2 regions of the Maricaulis sp. D1M11 genome follow, and region 2 is predicted to be linked to the other one. Evidence: predicted binding sites of a transcription regulator. Region 2 holds the regulator's gene; the other holds the start of a gene.
What was found. Region 2 encodes HrcA, which represses chaperone genes, less so after heat shock. Its sites were predicted from a motif close to GTTAGCANTCNNNNNNNNNGANTGCTAAC; they were not measured.

Region 1: a site for HrcA is predicted at 8,186-8,214, ahead of groES (co-chaperone GroES). Genes of this name have one in related genera too.

What each region holds. Positions count from the first base shown of each region.
Region 1 covers NZ_JBKQWY010000007.1:195,605-206,416, reverse strand. The annotation lists gene ileS (isoleucine--tRNA ligase) at 1-2,171, opposite strand, end outside; gene RMQ97_RS11930 (bifunctional riboflavin kinase/FAD synthetase) at 2,353-3,297, opposite strand; gene RMQ97_RS11925 (MaoC family dehydratase) at 3,304-3,747, opposite strand; gene RMQ97_RS11920 (response regulator) at 3,874-4,260, shown strand; gene RMQ97_RS11915 (protein phosphatase CheZ) at 4,312-4,998, shown strand; gene RMQ97_RS11910 (TIGR01459 family HAD-type hydrolase) at 4,995-5,852, opposite strand; gene RMQ97_RS11905 (EAL domain-containing protein) at 5,923-7,113, opposite strand; gene RMQ97_RS11900 (OmpA family protein) at 7,318-7,986, opposite strand; gene groES (co-chaperone GroES) at 8,259-8,546, shown strand; gene groL (chaperonin GroEL) at 8,602-10,248, shown strand; gene RMQ97_RS11885 (S9 family peptidase) at 10,447-10,812, shown strand, end outside.
Region 2 covers NZ_JBKQWY010000001.1:145,621-156,432, reverse strand. The annotation lists gene RMQ97_RS00790 (FMN-binding glutamate synthase family protein) at 1-43, opposite strand, end outside; gene RMQ97_RS00785 (nucleotide exchange factor GrpE) at 136-753, opposite strand; gene hrcA (heat-inducible transcriptional repressor HrcA) at 764-1,837, opposite strand; gene rph (ribonuclease PH) at 1,967-2,686, shown strand; gene RMQ97_RS00770 (helix-turn-helix domain-containing protein) at 2,923-3,153, opposite strand; gene RMQ97_RS00765 (DUF2975 domain-containing protein) at 3,165-3,716, opposite strand; gene rdgB (RdgB/HAM1 family non-canonical purine NTP pyrophosphatase) at 4,092-4,709, shown strand; gene hemW (radical SAM family heme chaperone HemW) at 4,706-5,869, shown strand; gene RMQ97_RS00750 (penicillin-binding protein activator) at 5,876-7,207, opposite strand; gene rsmI (16S rRNA (cytidine(1402)-2'-O)-methyltransferase) at 7,224-8,120, shown strand; gene RMQ97_RS00740 (YraN family protein) at 8,117-8,500, shown strand; gene RMQ97_RS00735 (BON domain-containing protein) at 8,566-9,195, shown strand; gene gshB (glutathione synthase) at 9,224-10,168, shown strand; gene RMQ97_RS00725 (YifB family Mg chelatase-like AAA ATPase) at 10,338-10,812, shown strand, end outside.

The DNA of each region.
Region 1 (10,812 bases), on a different contig from region 2:
GCCTTGTCAAACCCGTGCAGCGCGCCCAGCAGATAGCGCAATGTATTGCGCAGCTTGCGATAGGCATCGACGGAGGTCTGGAGGATTTCCTCGGACATACGCAGATCGTCGGTATAGTCCTGGGAGGCGGCCCACAGGCGCAGGATTTCGACGCCATACTTCTTGGCGATCTCGTTGGGGGCGAGCGTATTGCCCAGAGATTTCGACATCTTGCGTCCGTCGCCGGCCATGATGAAGCCATGCGTCACGACGGCATTATACGGAGCCCGACCGCGCGTCCCGCAGGCTTCCAGCAGGGAAGACTGGAACCAGCCCCGGTGCTGGTCTGATCCTTCCAGATAGACATCTGCCGGCCAGGTCTGTGCACCATCCTCTTCCAGGACAAAGGCATGAGTGGATCCACTGTCGAACCACACATCGAGGATGTCGACGACCTTCTCCCATTCGGCAGGGTCGTATTCATCGCCGAGGAAATCTGCGGACTCCGATCCGAACCAGGCATCTGCCCCGCCCGCCTCGACGGCCTTGACGATCCGGGCATTCACGGCGGGATCATTCAGGACCCGCCCCGTCGCGGTCTCGACAAACATGGTGAGGGGAACGCCCCAGGCGCGCTGACGTGAAATCAGCCAGTCCGGGCGCCCTTCCACCATGCCACGAATACGGTTCTCACCCACACTCGGGGTCCAGGCCGTCTCACCGATAGAGGTCAGGGCCGCATCGCGCAGGGACCCACCGGACGTCATCGGGCGGTCAATGGCCACAAACCATTGCGGCGTATTGCGGAAGATCACGGGCGCTTTGGACCGCCAGGAGTGCGGATAGGAGTGCTCCAGGCGGCCGCGGGCCAGCAGGCGCTCGCACGTGATCAACTGGTCGATCACCGATTTGTTCGCCGGGCCATCCTGTCCCTGTTTCTTGCCATCCAGGCGGATGATGTGCTGGCCGCCAAACAGCGGCACAGTGTCATAATAAGCCCCGTCTGGCCCCACAGTCTGGGGGACGGGCTGGTTCTTGTCGTGCCATTCCGGATTGGCCATCCAAGCAGCATAGTCCTCGGCACCATGGCCCGGGGCCGTATGCACAAACCCTGTACCGGCCTCATCCGTCACATGATCGCCCGGCAGCAGGGGCACGGGATAGGACCAATACCGGTCCGCGTCGGCAAACGGGTGGGAGCAGATGAATCCATCCGGATTGATATCGCGGACACGCTGCCAGCTCTTGATCATGCCCGAACGGGCTGTGTCGTCCCACAGGGCATCGGCCACGATAAAGAGATCATCGACCTTGGCCCAGGGCGTAAACTCGGTCTCGGCCATCTCCGTGACCTTGTAGAGGCCATAACTGACGGAGGGCGAGAAACAGATTGCCTTGTTGGCCGGGATCGTCCACGGCGTGGTCGTCCAGATCACGACATGGGCCCCCACGGCCTCGGCGGGAATGGCCGACCCGTCCTTGCGTACGCCGCGCAGCGGGAAACGGACATGGATCGTCGTGGATGTCTTGTCCTGATATTCGACCTCGGCCTCGGCCAGGGCGGTCTGCTCGACCGGTGACCACATCACCGGGCTGGATCCCTGATAGACCAGACCCTGCTCAACAAATTTCAGGAATTCACGGACAATAGCCGCCTCAGCTTCGTACGCCATTGTGGTGTAAGGGCGATCCCACTCGCCATTCACGCCCAGACGCTGGAACTCTTGGCTTTGCACATCGATCCACTGGGCGGCGTAATCGCGACAGGCCTTGCGGAACTCTTCCATCGGCACCTGGTCCTTGGACCGGCCCTTGGAGCGAAACTCCTGCTCGACCTTCCATTCAATCGGCAGACCGTGGCAATCCCAGCCGGGACGATAAGGGGCGTCATACCCGGCCATTTGATGCGAGCGAACGATGAAATCCTTGAGGATCTTGTTCATGCCCGTACCCAGATGGATATGGCCGTTGGCATAGGGCGGACCATCGTGCAGCACAAAACGTTCGCGGCCTTTCGACTTGGCGCGCAGCGTCTTGTAGAGGTCCATCTTCGCCCAGCGTTCGAGCCATTCCGGCTCTTTTTTGGGCAGGCCCGCACGCATCGGAAAGTCCGTGGTCGGCAGGAAGAGGGTATCGCGGTAATTGCGTTCGGCAGTGTTCGCACTGCCCGTGTCTTGGGAAGAGTCCGTCATCGGATCGCATCCTTCAGGGAATTCGAAAAAACTTCAGCGGCAGGCCATATGTCCCGGAACCGCGCCATGCATTAAGCGCGGACCGGGCCGGTAATTCGCGCAATACGAACCGGGGCGATCATGTCGTTCGGGCGTATGTTCGGCTGCAAGTTCTTCATAGACCCGCGTGTAACAGAGCCCGTCAGACCGGTCCAGCCGCTTGGCTCAGCAGTTGCCGGGCCATCTCGCTATCCGCGGCGATCTGGGCCTTGAGCGCCTCCAGGCCATCAAACTTCCGCTCCGGACGAATGTGATGGCAGAAGCTGACGCCCAGGGTCTGGCCATAGAGATCCCCGTCAAAATCGAACAGGTGGACCTCCAGTCGCTCCGTCAAACCATCGACGGTCGGGCGCTTGCCGATATTGGCGACGGCCGGCAGGGACCGCGCCTCGCCGGGCAGCGTCACACGCACCGCATAGACACCATAGGCCGGGCGGATGAAATCACCCATATCGATATTGGCGGTCGGGAAACCGATCGTCCGGCCGCGCTGATCGCCGGTGATCACCTCGCCATCGATCGTCCAGGCTTGTCCCAGCAGCTCGGCCGCGGCGGGCATGTCGCCATCATGGATCGCACGACGAATGCGTGTGGACGAAATCTTGTCGGCCCCATTGCCTTGCAGCGCGACAAATTGCGTATGGATTCTGACGTCTGACGCCAGGCTTTCCAGCTCGACCGTCGAACCCGCACGCCCCGCACCAAAGCGAAAATCCGTTCCGGTCAGCACGCCTTTCAGGCCCAGTCCGTCATGAAGAACATCGTTCACAAAGGCTTGGGGTGTTCGCGCGGCCATCTCAGCGTCGAAGGGAAGACGGAACACGGTCTCCACACCCAGCCGCTCGAGCGCTTTCCAGCTGCGCGCATCCGACATCAGCCGGAAAGGCGGGGTATCGGGCGCAAAGAACCGGCGTGGATGCGGTGCGAACAGGGCGACAGCAAGCGGTGCAGCCAATCGCCCGGCCAGCTCGGCTGCACATTCGATGACGGCCCTGTGCCCACCATGAACACCATCGAAATTGCCCAGAGCCGCCACGGCGCCGCGCGCATCGTCCGGACAGTCAGAAAACCCGTCGATAATCCGCATCGAAGCCTAGTCCGCCTTTTTGCGCAAACGCTTGCGCACCATGACCTCGGTAGTGGCCGTCATGGCTGGCTCACCCTCGACCGAGCACAGGCAATCCATCACGACCCGGCGCTCCTTGGCGTGGACTTCCTTGACGGTCACTTTGGCCGTGACCTCATCACCGATACGGACCGGACGATGAAACTTCATATTCATGCCCATGAAGATCGCTCCCGGCCCGGGCAATTGATTGCCCAACACGCCAGAGATGAGCGATGCCGTCAGCGCACCATGGGCAATTCGGCCCCGAAACGGCGTCCGACGCGCGAAATCCTCATCCATGTGTACCGGATTGAAGTCTCCGGACACTTCTGCAAAGGCCTGGATATCAGCCTCTGTTACCAACTTAACTGTTTGAGCCGAAAGACCAATTTCCAACTCTTCGAGTGCGTATCCCTGATTCTCTGACATGCTCACTCCGCAATTTTTTGTCGTTTTAACCGATTTTTATCCGCACGTGTCTACCGTCCACAGGCAAGACGGCGAGACAAGCCGTCGGAATTTATTGGATACACGCCGAGTGGATGGAGACTAAGCATGGCTGTCGAGATGACGATGCCGATCCTGGTAGTGGACGACTACAAAACCATGATCCGTATCATTCGCAACCTGCTCAAGCAGATTGGCTTCGAAAACGTTGATGAAGCCGCTGACGGGCAGGAAGCATACGAGAAGATGCAAAAGAACAAGTACGGTCTGGTCATTTCCGATTGGAACATGGAACCGATGACCGGCTATGAGCTGCTCCAAAAAGTGCGGGCTGACGAGAGCATGAAGACGACCCCGTTCATCATGGTCACTGCTGAATCCAAAACGGAGAACGTGGTGGCTGCGAAACGGGCCGGTGTAAATAACTACATCGTGAAGCCCTTCAATGCGGGAACGTTGAAGTCGAAAATGTCGGCTGTGCTCGGCGACTTCTAAGTTGCACGAGACGACACAGACGAAATTCCGCAAGAAATGAAGGAGGGCCCCATGCCCGCCGCCACAGTCGCTACGCAAGTTCGCCAATCGCTGGCGTCGCTTAAGACCAGCGATCTGCAGGACGCGCAAATCATGGAAGTCCTGAAGCTGGCGCATCAGCTGACGGATACCATGAAGCTGTTCTTCAGTTCACTGGACCAGTCGATTTGCAGCGAATTCAACTATATCGCCGAGTATATCGCGAAAACCCGCGATGAAATTTCGGCCCTTCGTCCGAACGATATCAAGTCGGAACGTATTCCCTCTGCGGGAATGGAGCTCGAAGCCGTTGTTGGGGATACGGAACGGGCAACCGAGACGATCATGAGCGAGGCGGAAGCCGTGCTCTGCGACGAGGAAGCTGATTACGACACCTATCGGGCCAATGTCGAAGCTCACATGATGAACATCATCGAAGCGTGCAGTTTCCAGGACCTGGCCGGACAGCGCGTCTCGAAAGTCGTGACATCACTGAAGCATGTCGAGAGCCGCGTCTCCCGATTTGCCGAGGTCATGGGCGTTATGGACGCCGATGCCACGGACGATGAGAGGCACCACAAAACGCGTCAAGACGATCAACTCCTGAACGGTCCGGCCATTGGTGGCCCGGAAACCAGCCAGGACGATATCGACGCGATGTTTGCGGACGCTCCCGCGTCCGATCTTGACCAGGGCGATATCGATTCCCTGTTCGACTAAATCTCTGACCAGCTGAGCCGGGGTGCCATCCACTTGGCCTCAACGCCATACCCGGCCAGCTGGCGGGAGACCTGGACGGGGTCGAATCCGTCTCCGTCCAGCTCGGTCTCCAATATCCCCCCGCCGATAAACAGGGCATCAACACCGATCCGCATGGCACCGGCGATATCGGTTTCCGGCCCGTCACCCACCGCCAGGACGCGCTCAAGCTGACACTCCAGCCCGGCCCGGGCCAGAGCGTGTTCTGCGTGCGTATAGATCGGGCGGTGCGGTTTCCCCGCCACGATACTGGTCCCGCCCATCTGCCGATAAAGGCGCGCGATAGCGCCTGCACAGAAGACCAATTGCTCGCCGGACTGCACCACAATATCCGGGTTTGCGCAGACCAGGTCGAGCCCGCGTGCGCGGGCGGTCTCCAGCCGATCGCGATAGTCTTCCGGCGTTCCGTTCCAATAATCATCCGGCCCCGTGACCGTAATGAAGTCCGCGTCATCGACATCGGCCTCGGGCATATCGAGCCCCTCATACAGACCGTAATCATGCGCCGGTCCGATCCGCCAGGCCGATCCCGGTGTGCGTTTCTCCAGCTCCGCGTGGATCGCATCCCCCGAAGTCACCGCCGTGTCGTAGGCATCGCGCGGCAGGCCCATCTGGGCAAGCTGACGCTCCAGACCCGGCGAACGTTGCGGTGAGTTGGACACGAGACAGACAGCGCCTCCCGCCTTGCGAAATTCCTGGAGGGCAAAAACAGCGTCAGGCAACAAGGCCCGGCCGTCACGGATCACGCCCCAGACATCGCAAAACAGGGTGTCATACAGGTCTCGAAGCGGTTGCAGAGGTGTCGGATTGGTCATGGCGCGCTTCAAGCAGTGCCCTGCCGCCAGGTCAAGCGACAGTTTTTCACAGCGCCATCAACGCACAGGGCTAGGCTGTGACGCGCTGGCTATCCACTGCCGTGTCCAGGATCTCGTCTTTCACCGGGCGCGGAGATCCGAACAGATGACCCTGACCATAGGCAACATCCAGCTCCAGGATTTCGACAATGGTCGATTCCTCTTCCACCTTCTCCGCGATCAGATCCACGCCATAGCGCGCGAACAGAGCGGCAATATCCTCGGCCGCAATGGCTCCGCCTTCGACACCGCCGATGGGCTCACCGCCATCGAGTGCATCCAGCAGACGATCACCGGCAATCTTCACAAAACGCACGCCTGCACGCTGCATCTCATCGAGATCCATATTCACATCACGCACCTGGTCGATGGAGAAGCGGAAGCCGAAATCCACCATGCGTGCCATATTGCGCGCGGCCGTCGCGTCCCGCTCCACGAAACTGCGTTGGGGCACTTCAAAGATCAGCGAACTGGCGAGATCCGAGTTTTGCCGCATGAAATCGAGGAAGGTCGGGAAGAAGGTTTCATCACGCAGGGAGTTCAGCGAGATGTTACAGAAAATCCCGACACGACGGTCCTGCTGCGTCAGGCGACGCACAATCTGGACGCAGCGGAACAAGAGAAGATTGTCCACCTCGGTCATCAATCCGGCACGTTCAGCCGCATCGATAAATTCACCCGGGGTCAATGTGCGGCCATTGGCGTCACGCAGACGTGTGAAACTCTCGTAGAAATAGACGCGGCGCTGCGGCAGGGACACGACCGGCTGAAGATAGAGATCCACGCGATTGCCCTGAAGTGCACTGCGCACGGTTTCAATATCCACCGCATGGGCACTCGCTGCCGGTTCCGCTTCGATGATGTCCTCTTCGTCTCCGATCCGACGCACGAGATCCTCAAGCAGCTTGACCTCCTGCACGAGCGCATTGTCCCGCTGCACCGCTTCGGTGCGCAGCTCGTCCGCGATTTCATCGAGCCGGTTCTGGGCTTCCGCAAATTCTTCCGCGAGTGCGAGGTTCGAGGCCTTCAGCTTGACGATTTCCTCCTCCAGGGAGGAGCGCTCCTGCATGCGTGTCGCAGCGGCATGAGCCTGGCTGGCAACCAGGAACACAATCGCCCCCATGAGCCAGGCAAAGTTTGCGGTCATGAGACCGAAATACTCAAACCCGATGGCGGAGACGATCGCGACCATCGCGTAAGTCAGAACGATCAGGATATCCATGGCGCGGGGCATTGCAGACCTTCGTCAGTCGAATCACATTTCTTGTCGGAAGGTTAACTTGAACTGGGTGCCCTTGTCCTTTGGTTAACGAATGCCTGACACAGCCTCTCCACAGGTGATATTTTATGAAAAAGGCGGCCCCCAGGGGACCGCCTTTCATTTTTATTTGAGCTCATCGCAGATCATTCGATCCGCGGGCCCGTCCTAGGACATGGTGTGCGGGCGAATGCGGATTTCCACCCGACGGTTCTGCTCGCGACCATAGGCGGTGTCGTTGGAGGCGATCGGAGAGCGCTCACCCAGACCCGCAATGTAGAAACGGTCAGCCAGAACGCCTTGAGCGATCAGATATCCCCCCACAGAAGAGGCACGCTGTTCGGACAGGGTCTGGTTATAGTCGGCCGCGCCGGTGCTGTCGGCATGACCGATCACGTCGACATAGGTCGCGGGATAGCGGTTCAGAATGCCGGACACATCATTCAGGATGTTGTAGAATTGCGGCTTGATCGACGAGGAATTGGTGTCGAACGTGATGTCACCCGGCATGATCAGCAGAAGATCATTACCTTCGCGGCGCACGCCCACGCCACTCTCGCTGAGCGCTTCACGCATGGCCGCTTCCTGACGGTCCATGTAATTGCCGATCCCGGCACCCGCCAGGGCGCCGATGCCGGCACCGATCAGGGCGTTGGTGCGGCCCTCATCGCTGTCAGACGTGTTGGTCAGATAACCCAGAGCCGCACCGGCGGCGGCACCGATCAGTGCGCCACGCGCAGTGTTATTGGTGCGGGTCTCGCCCGTATACGGGTCGGTCGTGGTGCATGCCGTGACGGCAAGGGCCGAAACGGCCATAATGGCAAAACGGTACTTCATGGACTCGTCCTCAATCTCTACGCGTCAGCGATGCGCCTGACTGGCAGGCTCGGTTGCATTTCCGTTCATCACTTAGACGCGAACCTAGTGTCGCGCAAATGAACCCAGTGTGACTACCCCTTAAAGGGCTGTCATCCGTCGACGGGAATCTCACCCGACTCACCTTGACGCCCCCGCTCCAGCCGCTTATCTGCCCGCTATTAGCAGTCGATGGGGGTGAGTGCTAAAACCCTCCCGACTGAATAGAAACCTATTCTGACTGGAGCACAGAGATGTCTTTTCGTCCTCTGCATGATCGCGTGCTGGTGAAGCGCGTCGAGGAAGAGTCCAAAACAGCTGGCGGGATCATCATCCCGGATTCAGCTCAGGAAAAGCCGCAAGAAGGTGAAGTCGTCGCCGTGGGCGGTGGTGCCATCAAGGATGACGGTTCCGTTCGTCCGCTGGACGTCAAAGTCGGCGATCGCATCCTGTTCGGCAAATGGTCCGGCACGGAAGTGAAGCTCAGCGGCGAAGAGCTGATCATCATGAAAGAATCCGACATTCTGGGTGTGATGGGCTAAGGCCCCGCCCGGTTCGCGATTCCATCTTTCAAATCCAAACACGAGAGTTAGCGACATGGCTGCTAAAGACGTTCTTTTCTCCTCCGACGCACGCGAGCGCATGCTCCGCGGCGTCGACACCCTGGCCAACGCCGTCAAAGTCACCCTCGGCCCGAAAGGCCGCAATGTGGTGATCGAAAAATCCTTCGGCGCTCCGCGCACCACCAAAGACGGTGTGTCTGTGGCCAAGGAAATCGAACTGGCTGACAAGTTCGAGAATATGGGCGCACAAATGCTGCGCGAAGTGGCGTCCAAGACCAATGACGTGGCCGGTGACGGCACCACGACCGCCACGGTTCTGGCCCAGGCCATCGTGCGCGAAGGCATGAAGTCCGTTGCCGCCGGCATGAACCCGATGGACCTCAAGCGCGGTATCGACAAGGCCACCTCCATCATCATCGAGGACATCAAGGCACAATCCACGCCGATCAAATCCTCTGACGAAGTGGCCCAGGTCGGCACGATCTCTGCCAATGGCGACGCGCAGATCGGTAAAGACATTGCCCACGCCATGGAAAAGGTCGGCAATGAGGGTGTGATCACCGTCGAAGAAGCCAAGTCCCTGGAAACCGAGCTGGATGTCGTGGAAGGCATGCAGTTCGACCGTGGCTATCTGTCCCCGTACTTCATCACGGACCCGGACAAGATGATCGCCGACCTGGAAGAGCCGTTCATCCTGCTACACGAGAAGAAACTGTCTTCCCTGCAGCCGATGCTGCCGATCCTGGAAACCGTTGTTCAGTCCGGTCGCCCGCTGATCATCATCGCTGAAGACGTTGAAGGCGAAGCGCTGGCCACCCTCGTGGTCAACAAGCTGCGCGGTGGTCTGAAAATCGCAGCCGTCAAGGCACCGGGCTTCGGCGATCGCCGCAAGGCCATGCTCGAAGACATCGCTATCCTGACCGGTGGCCAGGTTGTCTCTGAAGACCTCGGCATCAAGCTGGAAAACGTGTCCATCGACATGCTCGGCACCGCCAAGAAAGTGACGATCTCCAAGGACGACACCACCATCGTGGACGGTTCCGGCGAGAAAGAGCTGATCGAAGCCCGCGTGGGTCAGATCCGTCGTCAGATCGAGGAAACCTCCTCCGATTACGACCGTGAGAAACTGCAAGAGCGTCTGGCCAAGCTGGCGGGCGGTGTTGCCGTGATCAAGGTTGGCGGCGCCACCGAGATCGAAGTGAAAGAACGCAAGGATCGCGTTGATGACGCCCTGAACGCCACGCGCGCTGCCGTGGAAGAAGGCATCGTCACCGGCGGCGGCACGGCTCTGCTCCGCGCCTCCCGCAAGCTTGCCGGTGTGGAAGGCGAAAATGCCGACCAGACCCAGGGTGTGGCCATCATTGCCCGTGCCCTGCAGGCCCCGATCCGTCAGATCGTTGAGAATGCGGGTGTTGAAGGCTCCATCGTGGTCGGCAAGATCATGGAAGACGACAGCATCACCTTCGGCTTCAACGCTCAGACCGAAGAATACGGCAACATGCTGGAATTCGGTGTGATCGACCCGGCCAAAGTGGTCCGCACCGCTCTGCAGGACGCGGCCTCTGTTGCCTCTCTGCTGATCACCACCGAAGCCGCCGTCGCAGATACGCCGAAAGAAGAAGGCGCTGCTCCGGCCATGCCGGACATGGGCGGAATGGGTGGCATGGGCGGCATGATGTAAAACATCATAAAGCCGCCCATCATCGAAAGGTGAGCAGACCGGGAAAGCCGGTCTGCGGGGGCGGCATGATGTAATCATGCCGGTCATCTGACCGATTAAGCGAAGGCCCGCTCTTTGGAGCGGGTCTTTTCTTTTGGGCGTCATGTGTCAATCTGGTTGCGGGAAGTCTCACGACCATCGGACTTAAAGGGTCACCTCATGAAACACATCGCTCTTACAGCCGTGAGCGCTGCCGCTTTGGCCGCGTGCTCCGCCGGCGAGACCACAACAACAAATGCCGGAACCACGCAGGATCAGGCCTCGCAGAGCAGGGTCACCGCCGACCCGGCGGAAACCCGCTCTGTTCGTGTGACCCATTCAGCCGCGACCTTCCATGAAACGACGTCCTTTGGCATGGCGTCCTCGGGCGGACATTCTTTCTCGCAAGACGGCCGGATTTTGATGAGTTCGGACGAAACCGGTGTGTTCAACGCCTATGCTGTCGACCCCACGACCGGAGAGCGCGAAGCCCTCACATCATCGACCACCAACGCGACCTACGCCCTCTCCTGGTTGCCTGAAGAT
Region 2 (10,812 bases):
GAATACTCAGCGCTTCAAGCGCCCATCCTGGAAGACCCGGCATGTAACACCCCCAAAACTCGACCTGCTCGCATCATAGCGGGGCCGTGGTCCAAGGCGAGTAAAACCGGGTCTTCGTGGTCTGGCTTTGACAGATTATGCGGTTACATCCACGGATCCGCCCGTGTCTCCGGAGGGTGCGGCGGGCTGGCCGGCCGACACGGCGACCATGGCCGCACGCAGTGTTCGCGCGCCGATCGTGTATCCAGGCTGCATAAGGGCTGCGACCTTGCCAGCGGGCTGATCGGAAGGGATCTGCGCAACGGCCTGGTGCAGGTTCGGGTCAAAGACCTCGCCCGGTTCCGGAGCCAGCTTGGTCACGCCATGCGATTCCATTTTCTGTACGAGTTGTTTTTCCGTCATGGCCACGCCTTCGACCAGATTGCGAAGCGGTTCGGAGGCGTTTTCAAGCTCGGCGGCGTCGAGAGCGCTCAGAGCCCGAGACAGATTGTCGGCGACTTCCAGCATGTCCCGCGCAAACTTGCTGACGGCATACTGGCGCGTGTCCTGGAGTTCTTTTTCCGTCCGCTTGCGGGTGTTTTCGGACTCGGCAACAGCGCGAAGGAGGCGGTCGCGCATGGCATCCAGGTCGGCCACGAGCTTGGCTTCGCGCTCTTCCGGCGTGGGCTCGCCGCCATTTTCCGGTGACGTTTCAGCGGTTTCGGTGGCGGCGTCCATCTCGGTGTCTTCAACGGTCTTGTCGTTATCGCTCATTTTCAAGCTCTCATAGTCTGGCATCGTCCAGGAGTTTGCCCAGGACACGGGCCGTGTAATCCACCAGGGGGATAACACGGGCATAGTTCAAACGGGTGGGGCCAATTACACCCAGGGCCCCGATGATCTGCTGTTCGCTGTTGCGATAGGGCGCCACGATCACGCTGGAACCGGACAGGCTGAACAAGGGGTTTTCGGATCCTATGAACAGGCGGACTCCATTGCCCTCACCGGCCTGGTCGAGGAGGGAGATCAGATCCTGCTTGCGTTCGATATCATCGAACAGATGTCGAATACGCTCGAGATCTTCTGTGGCATCGAGATCATTCAACAGGCGAGACTGGCCGCGTACGATCAGGGAGCGTTCGCCCTCTCCACCGCTCCATTCAGCCAGTCCGGCCTGGATCAGGGTCGCGGCGGCCTTGTCGATCTGCGCCTTGCGGTCGGCAATCTCCCGCTCGATTTCCGTCCGGGCCTCGCTCAGCGTACGACCGACCAGGCGGGATGACAGATAATTCCCCGCTTCGATCAAGCTGGAAGGCAGCAGGCCAGGCGGTGAGGGCATCAGCCGGTTTTCAACCGTGCCATCAGACAGAACCAGGACAACAAGCACTTCCGTGCGCGATAGCGGGACAAATTCAATATGGCGCAGCGGCGCTTCGCGTTTTGGCGAGACGACGAGGCCGGCGCCGCCGATCAGACCGCCAAGAAGATCCGATGCGTCCTGTACCAGATCATCTGTAGTTCGCGAGGTATTGCCGATCCGGGTATCAACGGCCTGGCGCTCGGTATCGCTCAGCTCGCCAATCTGCAACAGCCCGTCCACAAACAGACGCAGGCCGTGATGGGTCGGAAGCCGTCCGGCGCTGCTATGCGGGGCGGTCAGCAAGCCAAGACTGGCCAGGTCTGACATCGTGTTGCGGATCGATGCAGCAGAGAGATCGAGACCGGGTGTGCGCGACAGGGTGCGCGACCCGACCGGTTCACCGGTTTCCAGATAGGACTCCACGATTTGCCGAAAGATCACGCGCATGCGTTGATCCAGATCGGCCAGACCGGAGGTGGGCGGGGTGAAGTCACTCATGGGACCACAGATAATCTGCCTCTTGAGCCGGTTCAATTGCCCGGACCGCCCAGATTTCTTTCACGCAGGGAGTTGATGCAGCGGGCGCGGCAGACTACGAGCGGCATCAGACAGATATTGGAGATCCACATGAGACCTTTTGGTCGTGACCGTGATGCCCTGCGCGAGGTCAGTTTCACCCTTCAGCCCACGCGTTATGCCGAGGGGGCCTGCATGATCCAGTGCGGTCACACGCAGGTTTTATGCACGGCGAGTGTGGAAGAGAATGTCCCGCCCTGGCTGCGCGGTGGCGGCAAGGGCTGGGTGACAGCAGAATACGGCATGCTGCCGCGCTCGACCCATTCGCGCATGCGCCGGGAGGCCACAGCGGGAAAACAATCAGGTCGAACCCAGGAAATCCAGCGTCTGATCGGTCGGTCACTGCGGGCTGTGGTGGACCTGAAGGCTCTGGGAGAGCGCCAGATCACGGTGGATTGTGATGTGATCCAGGCCGATGGTGGGACACGCACGGCGTCGATCACGGGGGCATGGGTCGCTTTGAAAATGGCGACGGCCTATCTTATCGAGGAGGGCGTGCTCGAGTCTGACCCGGTGCACGGTCAACTGGCAGCGATCTCGTGTGGGGTGATTGACGGTGAAACCCGTCTTGATCTTGAATATGAAGAAGACAGCAAGGCCGAGGCGGATGCCAATTTTGTCCTGACGGCCGATGGCGGTATCGTCGAGGTTCAGGCGACGGCCGAGGACACGCCGTTCTCCGGTCAGGCGTTTGATGAAATGTTTGCCCTGGCGCGCAAGGGTGTGACAGAGCTGGCCGAGCTGCAAATCGCGGCTCTTGCCAAGAAATAGGTTGGGCCTGGAAATAGATTGGCACCCGAGTAGGGCTGCTTGATCCATCGAGCCATCGCGCGGAGGGCTCAGACGGCATGGTTTCCTGAAACGGGAATCATAGGAGATCAGACGGCGGGAGCGCGCTGGGGGGCTGGAAATGGCCCGCACGACCTCTTGGGAAGGGCGAACGTGCAGACCCACTCCCGCCGTCTGTCCTGATCGCCCAACCGGGGCGTTCAGTATTCAGGCCACCACTACTCGGAGGCCTGGTTGTCATCATCCTCATCATCGAAGCTCAACAGGTCCCCGGGCTGGCAACCCAGCTCCCGGCACAGGGCTTCGAGTGTTGAAAAACGGACGGCCTTGGCCTTTCCGGTTTTCAAAATCGACAGGTTGGCCATCGTGATACCAACCCGATCACACAATTCGGTGAGCGACATACGCCGCTCGAGCAGCATGCGATCCAGGGTGACGCGAATGGGCATGGGCGTCCTCCTTAAATCGTCAGCTGCTGTTCTTGGCGCATGCGGGCTCCTTCGCGGAAGACTTCCGCAAAGATGAGCAGCACACCCACCGCGAACCAGGCGCCCAGATCTACATTCCAGGCATTGAACTCAAGCGCATAACCCCCTTCGATGGGCTGGTCGGCAACGGTCAGAACCATCGCCAGTATGCCCTGGATGGCATGGCGCAGTAGCTGGAAGACCGCGATCGTTATCGCGATCACCCGCAAATGGCCGGCATTTTCCGGCACAAATGGATCACCGGCCACCAGGGTGGCGAAGATCCGGCGCAGCCGATCGATCAGCACAAGGGCTGCGATCATAAGCGGGATCGCCAGGGGCACCATTCGGCCCCGGACCATCAGGTAGTCGAAGAGTTCCGACAGGACACTCGGTGTGTGGCCGATAACATCCATGATGAAAGCGGTGATGGTGGCGAGCAGGATCAATCCGATCATCGCCATGAAGGCCCATAGCCCGTACCAAACAATGTCGAGCCCGACCTTGAGCACGGACGCCAGTGAACCCTGTCCTAATGCCTTCATTCCTGTTCAGTCCTCTTCGCAAACACTGCCTGGGTCAAACGGCACCCGCATCCCCAGGCAATGTTAGCTTGTTACCGCACTCATGCGACGGTGGAAGCGAAAGCGTAGAACGCTCCCGTAGCCGCGCACACCAGCAGCATCATGTTGATCGCAATAGAAGCGAACGTGCGAGCTGCGTTACCTTGGGGCCTGACCATCTTAATGTCTCCTTTGACTTGCATCTGACCAACAACCGTTGTCATTCCGTGTGTTCAGGACGATGTCTCCCGTCCTTGTTGTTTATCGATAAATGATAAGATCGAAGCGCGCAAGCGAAAAATATCGTTTCTCGATATGAATTTTTCGAAATGCGATATGAAGCCCGAGGTAACCTCCATGACACAAAACCCCGATTTCACGTCGAAGACCTGGGTGCTGGCAAGCCATAATGTAGGCAAAATCAAAGAGTTGACAGAAATGATGGCGCCTTTGGGTATCCAGATTGGGGATGCGGCCAGCCATGATCTCCCGGAACCGGAGGAAACAGAATCCACCTTTGAGGGTAATGCGGCCCTGAAGTCGGAGGCGGCGTTTCGACGGACAGGACTGGTGTCTCTGGCAGATGATTCCGGCCTGTCCGTGGATGCGCTCAATGGAGATCCCGGAATATATTCAGCACGTTGGGCTGGGGAGCCGCGTGACTTCAACAAGGCGATGGAAACAGTCTGGACGCAATTGACGGCGTCGGGATCTGCCGATCGTACGGCGCGTTTTGTCAGTGTCATTGCCCTGACGACGGAACAGGGCGAAACACATCTGTATCGAGGAGAGGTCGTCGGTGAAATCGTCTGGCCGCCGCGCGGCGAAGGCGGGTTTGGGTATGATCCTATCTTTCAGCCTGAGGGCGAGACTCGGACCTTTGCCGAAATGACCTCTGACGAAAAGCGCCAACTGAGTCACCGTGCACGTGCCCTTGATGCTATGCTGACCGATCAGTTCCCGGACCGGTCATGACACCCGGCCTCGCTCCGCTTGGCCTCTATATTCATTGGCCGTTTTGCGCGCGGATCTGTCCGTATTGTGACTTCAATGTCTACCGCGCGCGCGGTGAGACCGACACACTCTTGGCTGCCATGCTAAGAGATCTGGAAGGACAGGCGCGTCAATTGGAGCGCGAGGGCATGCATCGCCCCCTTGTCAGCCTTCACTTCGGGGGTGGTACGCCGTCTTTGATGCGTCCGGATCAGATCGCGGCGTTGATCGAGGCGGCGGACCGGTGGTTTGGCTTCGAAGACGGTATCGAAATCGGGCTGGAGGCCAATCCCAAGGAGGCAGCAGGTTTTGCCGATATCGTTGCTGCCGGCGTGAACCGTCTCTCGCTGGGGGTGCAGAGTTTTGATGATGACGTTTTGCGCCGTCTTGGGCGCGATCATGATGGCAATAGTGCCCGACGCGCACTCGACACATTGCTCGCACTGGATGTGCGCCATTCTGCGGATCTGATCTATGCGTGGGCCGGCCAGTCGCTGGATGACTGGGTAGCAGAAATGGACGCGCTGCTCGGGGCCGGAGTTCGCCATGTTTCGCCCTATCAACTGACGATTGAGCCGGGAACCGCCTTTGGCAAGCGTGCGGACCGGGGCGAGCTCCTGATTGTCGACGAGGATGAGGGTGCCCGGTTTTTCGAGGTCACGCAGAGCGTGCTGTCAGACGGGGGCGTGCCGGCCTATGAGATTTCAAATCATGCAGCGTCTGCCTCGGATCAGTCACGGCATAATCGTCTGTATTGGGAAGGGGCGGACTGGCTCGGCCTGGGACCCGGCGCTCATGGACGATGGGGAGAGTCTGGTCGAGGAGGTCGGCGCGCCACCGCGGCGCTGCGGCGTCCGGCCGATTACATCGCCCGGGTTTCGCTAGCCGGTACGGGCCTGGAGCCCATTGAGATCCTCTCCTCAAAAGATGAGGCTGCGGAACGTATCCTGATGGGGCTGCGCACAATGGACGGGCTTGATCGCGATTGTCTGCGAGCCAAGACGAGCCATGACATAGACACTGACACAAGTCTCGACTTTGCCCGGCAGGGCCTGGTGTCTTTGTCGCAAGACCGAATTGCCCTGACACCAGCCGGTCGACTCTATGCCGACCGGATCGCCCAGGAACTGGTGCCTGAATGAGCTGAGCTAGAAGGCTTCGGGTTCAAAGCTCTGGGGTGCAGGCTCGATCTCACGGAAACCGCGCGGATGCATCTGGTAGACGGCAAGGCCTCGCTCGATGACACCATCAGGTCCGAACCGAAACAGGCCATCGGCTCCAAAAAACCCTTCCGGATTTTCCAGCGCGGCCGCGCTGTATCCGTCTTCGCCGCCATCAAGGTGAGCGGCCAGAGCCATGGCATCATAGGCTAGGCTGGCGATACGCGAGGGTTCACTGCCATAAGCGACTTCATAGGATGTTTTAAAGCGCGAGCGTGAGGACTGGTCCGGACCGGCAAACCAGCCTCCTGCCAGTGCGGGTTCGCGTTGCAGCCGTTCATCCATCCACAGACCCGTTCCCAGGAAACGGACAACAAGCGGATCCACAGGCTGACTGATCAGGAGCGGCGCCAGGGCACGCAGTCGAACGCCACCTTCCGGCAGAATTACCGCCTGGAACGGGGCATCCTCCGACGGCATCCACTCTTCCTGTCTCAGTGCGTCGGCCTCTTCCGGGGTCAAGGGTTCGAACACACCTTCGGCGAGCCGCGAGGCCGCCCGGGACATGGCTTCCACGTCACCGGTGTAGAACGACTCTGCTGCGACATAGCCTGTATTCATTTCCGCTTCGTTTTGCAGCGCATTATAGACCGCCATGCCGTAGGCATTTTGCGGCCCCAGATAGGCAAACCGGTCCACACCCTGGCGGGAGGTGTATTCGACCACCCGGGCGACTTCGAGCTGGGGCGGGAAGCTTAGCAGGTAAACCCCATCCCCGGCCGTGCTGAGATCGGTGGAGAAGGCGATCATGGGGACGTCATTGGCGCGGCTGATCGCGCCTGCTGCATTGACCGAAGAGCCGAGCAAGGGGCCGATGATCAGGTCAGCACCATCCGCGATCGCCGCTGTGGCTGCAGACTGGGCGCCTTCCGGTGTGCCACCGGTATCCTTGGGGATCATGACCAGATTGCTGCCCGCGCGTTCAAACAATGCCAGTTCGGCAGCACGCAGGAGGCGCAGGCTTTCGCCGCGCAAACCGCTGGACTCAGCCGAGAAGGGCAGGAGAAGGGCGACCCGGACAATCTCCTGATCCTGCATGTGCGGCGGGATCAGGCCCGTGTCGACGGGTTCCGGTTCGGGTTCTTCGATCACCGGTTCCTCGATTACCGGTTCCGGTTCCGGTATGACCGGCTGGATCACCGGCTCCGGTGGTGTTGTGGCACACGCCGCCAGGCTCAGCGCGAGAAGGGCCGGCACAACCGCCTTGACCGGTTTCCGCGCGCCGCGCAGCGGATTAAGCTCATTGAGAAACGCAAGCATTGACCAGGCCGAATTCATGACGACACCACCCCCCGAGAACTCCCGCGAAGCTAACCGTCTTGGGCCGGGCGGGCAAGCTTTGCAACCGGGGCTTTATCTGGTCTCGACACCCATCGGCAATCTGCGCGACATAACCTTGCGTGCGCTGGATGTGCTGGCCGCCGCGGACCTCGTGCTTGCGGAGGACACACGCGTGACACGGCGTTTGCTGGACGCGCATGGTCTAACTGCAAAACTCCAAGCCTATCATGACCATAACGGTGAAAGGGTGCGCCCCGGCATCTTGCAGGATCTGACCGAAGGAGGCGTGATCGCCCTTGTCTCGGATGCGGGTACGCCCATGGTGTCCGATCCGGGATACAAGCTGGCTGCCGAAGCGATTGCACAAGGCCTGACAGTTGTTCCGGTTCCAGGGGCCTCGGCCGTGCTCGCGGCGCTGTGCCTGTCGGGTTTGCCAACAGACAGTTTCACCTTTGCCGGCTTCCCGCCGCAAAAACAGGCGGCCCGTGAAAAATTCCTCTCCGGGTTCTCTCAATGTCCAGGCAGCCTGGTTTTTTACGAAGGTGCTTCGCGGATTGCCGACTGTCTGGCGTCCCTGCGACGCGTTTTTGGTGACAGGCCCGCCGCTGTCTGTCGCGAACTGACAAAATTGCACGAGGAAGCCCGCCGTGGCTCGCTGTCGGAACTGGCCGACCACTATGCCGCTGCCGGTCCGCCGCGGGGTGAGGTGGTGATCCTGGTTGGTGCAGGCGAGGACGAGGCCTGGGATGCCGCACGTGTGGATGCGGCGTTGATGGAGGCCCTGTCGCGGATGCGGGTCAAAGAGGCGGCGGCCCATATCGCCCAGCTCTCGGGTCAGCCCCGCCGCGATCTGTATGCCCGGGCGCTGGTCCTCAAGGACGCGGGATCGTGAACGTTCGGGCGGCAGCGGAAAGACGCGGTCGCCGTGCGGAAACCCTGACCTGTCTCTGGCTGCAGCTGAAAGCCTACCGGATCCTCGCGCGACGGGCCCGAACGCCCATGGGCGAAATCGATATCATCGCCGCACGGGGACAGGTCCTGGTGTTTGTCGAGGTCAAGGCGCTGGACGCCAATCGACCCGTATCAAGTGCGATTTCGGCCGGTCAGCGTTTGAAACTGGTGCGCGCTGCCGCACTATGGCGATCCCGTCACCGTCGCTGGTCGCAGCTTCAACCCCGGTTCGATCTGGTTTTGTGGCCGTCCGGTCAGTGTCCGCAACATTTTCGTGCAGCCTGGACTCTCGATAATCATCGTCTGGAAAGCTTGCTTTAGGATGCTTGATTTAAGGAACGGCTTGGGCCGTTATGCTCTGTGGGGGAGAGATTGAGGATTATGTCATGCGTCGTTTCTTGATTGCCGGATGTCTGTCGCTACTGGCGGCGACCGGGTGTTCATCCATCCAGGAGGAGCGCTCCTTCGGGCGGGAGGTTGATGACAACACAGCCTCCTTCGGCATCAAGTCCGCCATGTTGCGGTCCGAGGGGTATGATTTTGGCGGCGTGCAGGTTGAGGTCACAGAAGGCATCGCGCTTCTTGTTGGCACAGTTTCGCGTGAGGTCGACAAGCAGCAAGCCGAATGCCTGGCCTGGTCTTCCCCGGCGGTGCGCTCGGTGGCGAATGTTCTCGAGATCGGGCCGGATCGTACCGTTGGCGAACGGTCTCGTGATACATTGACCGCCCAGAATGTGCGTGGACGCCTGTTGGCAGACCGCTCAGTTCGTAGCGTCAATTTCAACGTGATCGCCTTTCGCAATACACTCTACCTGCTCGGAGTGGCGCGCAGTCGCGGAGAGCTCGAGCGGGCCACATCGCATGCGTCGATCTCAGAGGGCGTGGACCACGTGGTCAGCTATGTCCGTGTGAGCGGCGTGCCCACAGATCTGCCGTCCCGGGGCGAGCGTCGGGCTGCGGCGTGTGGCGGTGAAAGCCTTCCGGCACTGGAACCGCACGCGGCCAACCCCATATAAGAGCGAATCCAGACGCCCGGAGAACAGGATGAGCCTGCGTGTTGCGGTCCAGATGGACCCGATTGACCTTGTCGACATCAATGCCGACACCACTTTCGCCCTGATGGAAGAAGCACAGGCCCGGGGGGCCACGCTTTATACCTATCATCCCGATCAGCTGGCCTGGAATGAGGGGCGGATCGAAGCCCTGGCCCGACAGGTGACGCTGTCGCGTACGGCGACTGAACACGCGGTGCAGGGTGAGCCGGTTGTGCTGAATCTGGCGAGCGATGTGGATGTCGTTCTGATGCGGCAGGATCCACCGTTCGACATGGCGTACCAGACCGCTGCGCATATCCTGGAGGGCCTCGCCGGACAGACCCTGGTTCTCAACGATCCGGCCTGGGTTCGCTCCAGCCCGGAAAAGATCATTCCGCTGATGTTCCCCGACTTGATCCCGCCGACCCTGATCACGCGGGATGAGGCGGCGATCAAGTCGTTCCGGCAGACCCATGACGATATCATCATCAAGCCTCTCTATGGTAATGGCGGCGCGGGCGTTTTCCGTCTCAAGCCCGGTGATGGCAATCTGAATTCCCTTCTGGAAATGTTCTTTGCGACCTCTCGGGAGCCGGTGATTGCCCAGGCCTTTCTCCCTGCGGTTGAAGCCGGGGACAAGCGCGTTCTTCTGATTGATGGAGACCCGGTGGGCGCGATTAATCGTGTGCCGTTGAAGGGTGAGACCCGCTCGAACATGCATGTCGGCGGCCGTGCTGAAGCATCTGATCTGGATGAACACGATCTCAGGATCTGTGAGGCGATCGGTCCGGTTCTCAAGGAGCGCGGCCTCGTTCTTGTCGGGATTGATGTCATTGGCGGCAAGCTGACCGAGATCAATGTGACCTCGCCGACCGGGGTTCAGGAACTCAAACGCTTTTCCGGAATTGATACCTGTGCGCGTTTCTGGGATGTGGTGGACCAGAAATTGCGTTAAGACGCATTAACGATCTTGACGCGAAACTGGTCTGTGTTCATTATCTGTTCCGTTGTGTTCCGGTTTTGTGCTGAAAAATGTGGAAAACCAAATAACGGCAAAGGTTTAACCGAAATTAAGACTTCGGTTTAGACCCAAGGGGGCGGTCGCCGGGCGACCGACGGGACAGATGGCGGCTCAGACCTGGTCCGTGGCCTTTGATGGTGCGGAGGCGCGACCGATTGCTGTACAGGTGCAAGTGGCGGAAGCCGGAGCCTTTCCGGTGTTCACCATTGTGGGTCTGGCCGACAAGGCGGTCGCCGAGAGCAAGGAGCGGGTCCGCGCTGCGTTTGCGGCCCTGGGCCTGTCGCTGCCGCCTCAGCGGACCATCGTGAACCTGGCACCCGCGGATCGGCCCAAGGAAGGTTCGCATTTCGACCTGGCCATTGCCGTCAGTCTGCTGGCCATCATGGGTATAATTCCGCCGGACCAGGCCCTGGGCCATTTGGCGCTGGGGGAGCTGGGCCTGGATGGCTCAATCGCGTCCACACCGGGTGTGCTTCCAGCCGCATTGACGGCCCAGACTGAGAATCTGGGTTTGATCTGCCCCTCTGCCTGTGGTCCGGAAGCGGCCTGGGCCGGTGGCGAACTGGCCATTCTGGCCC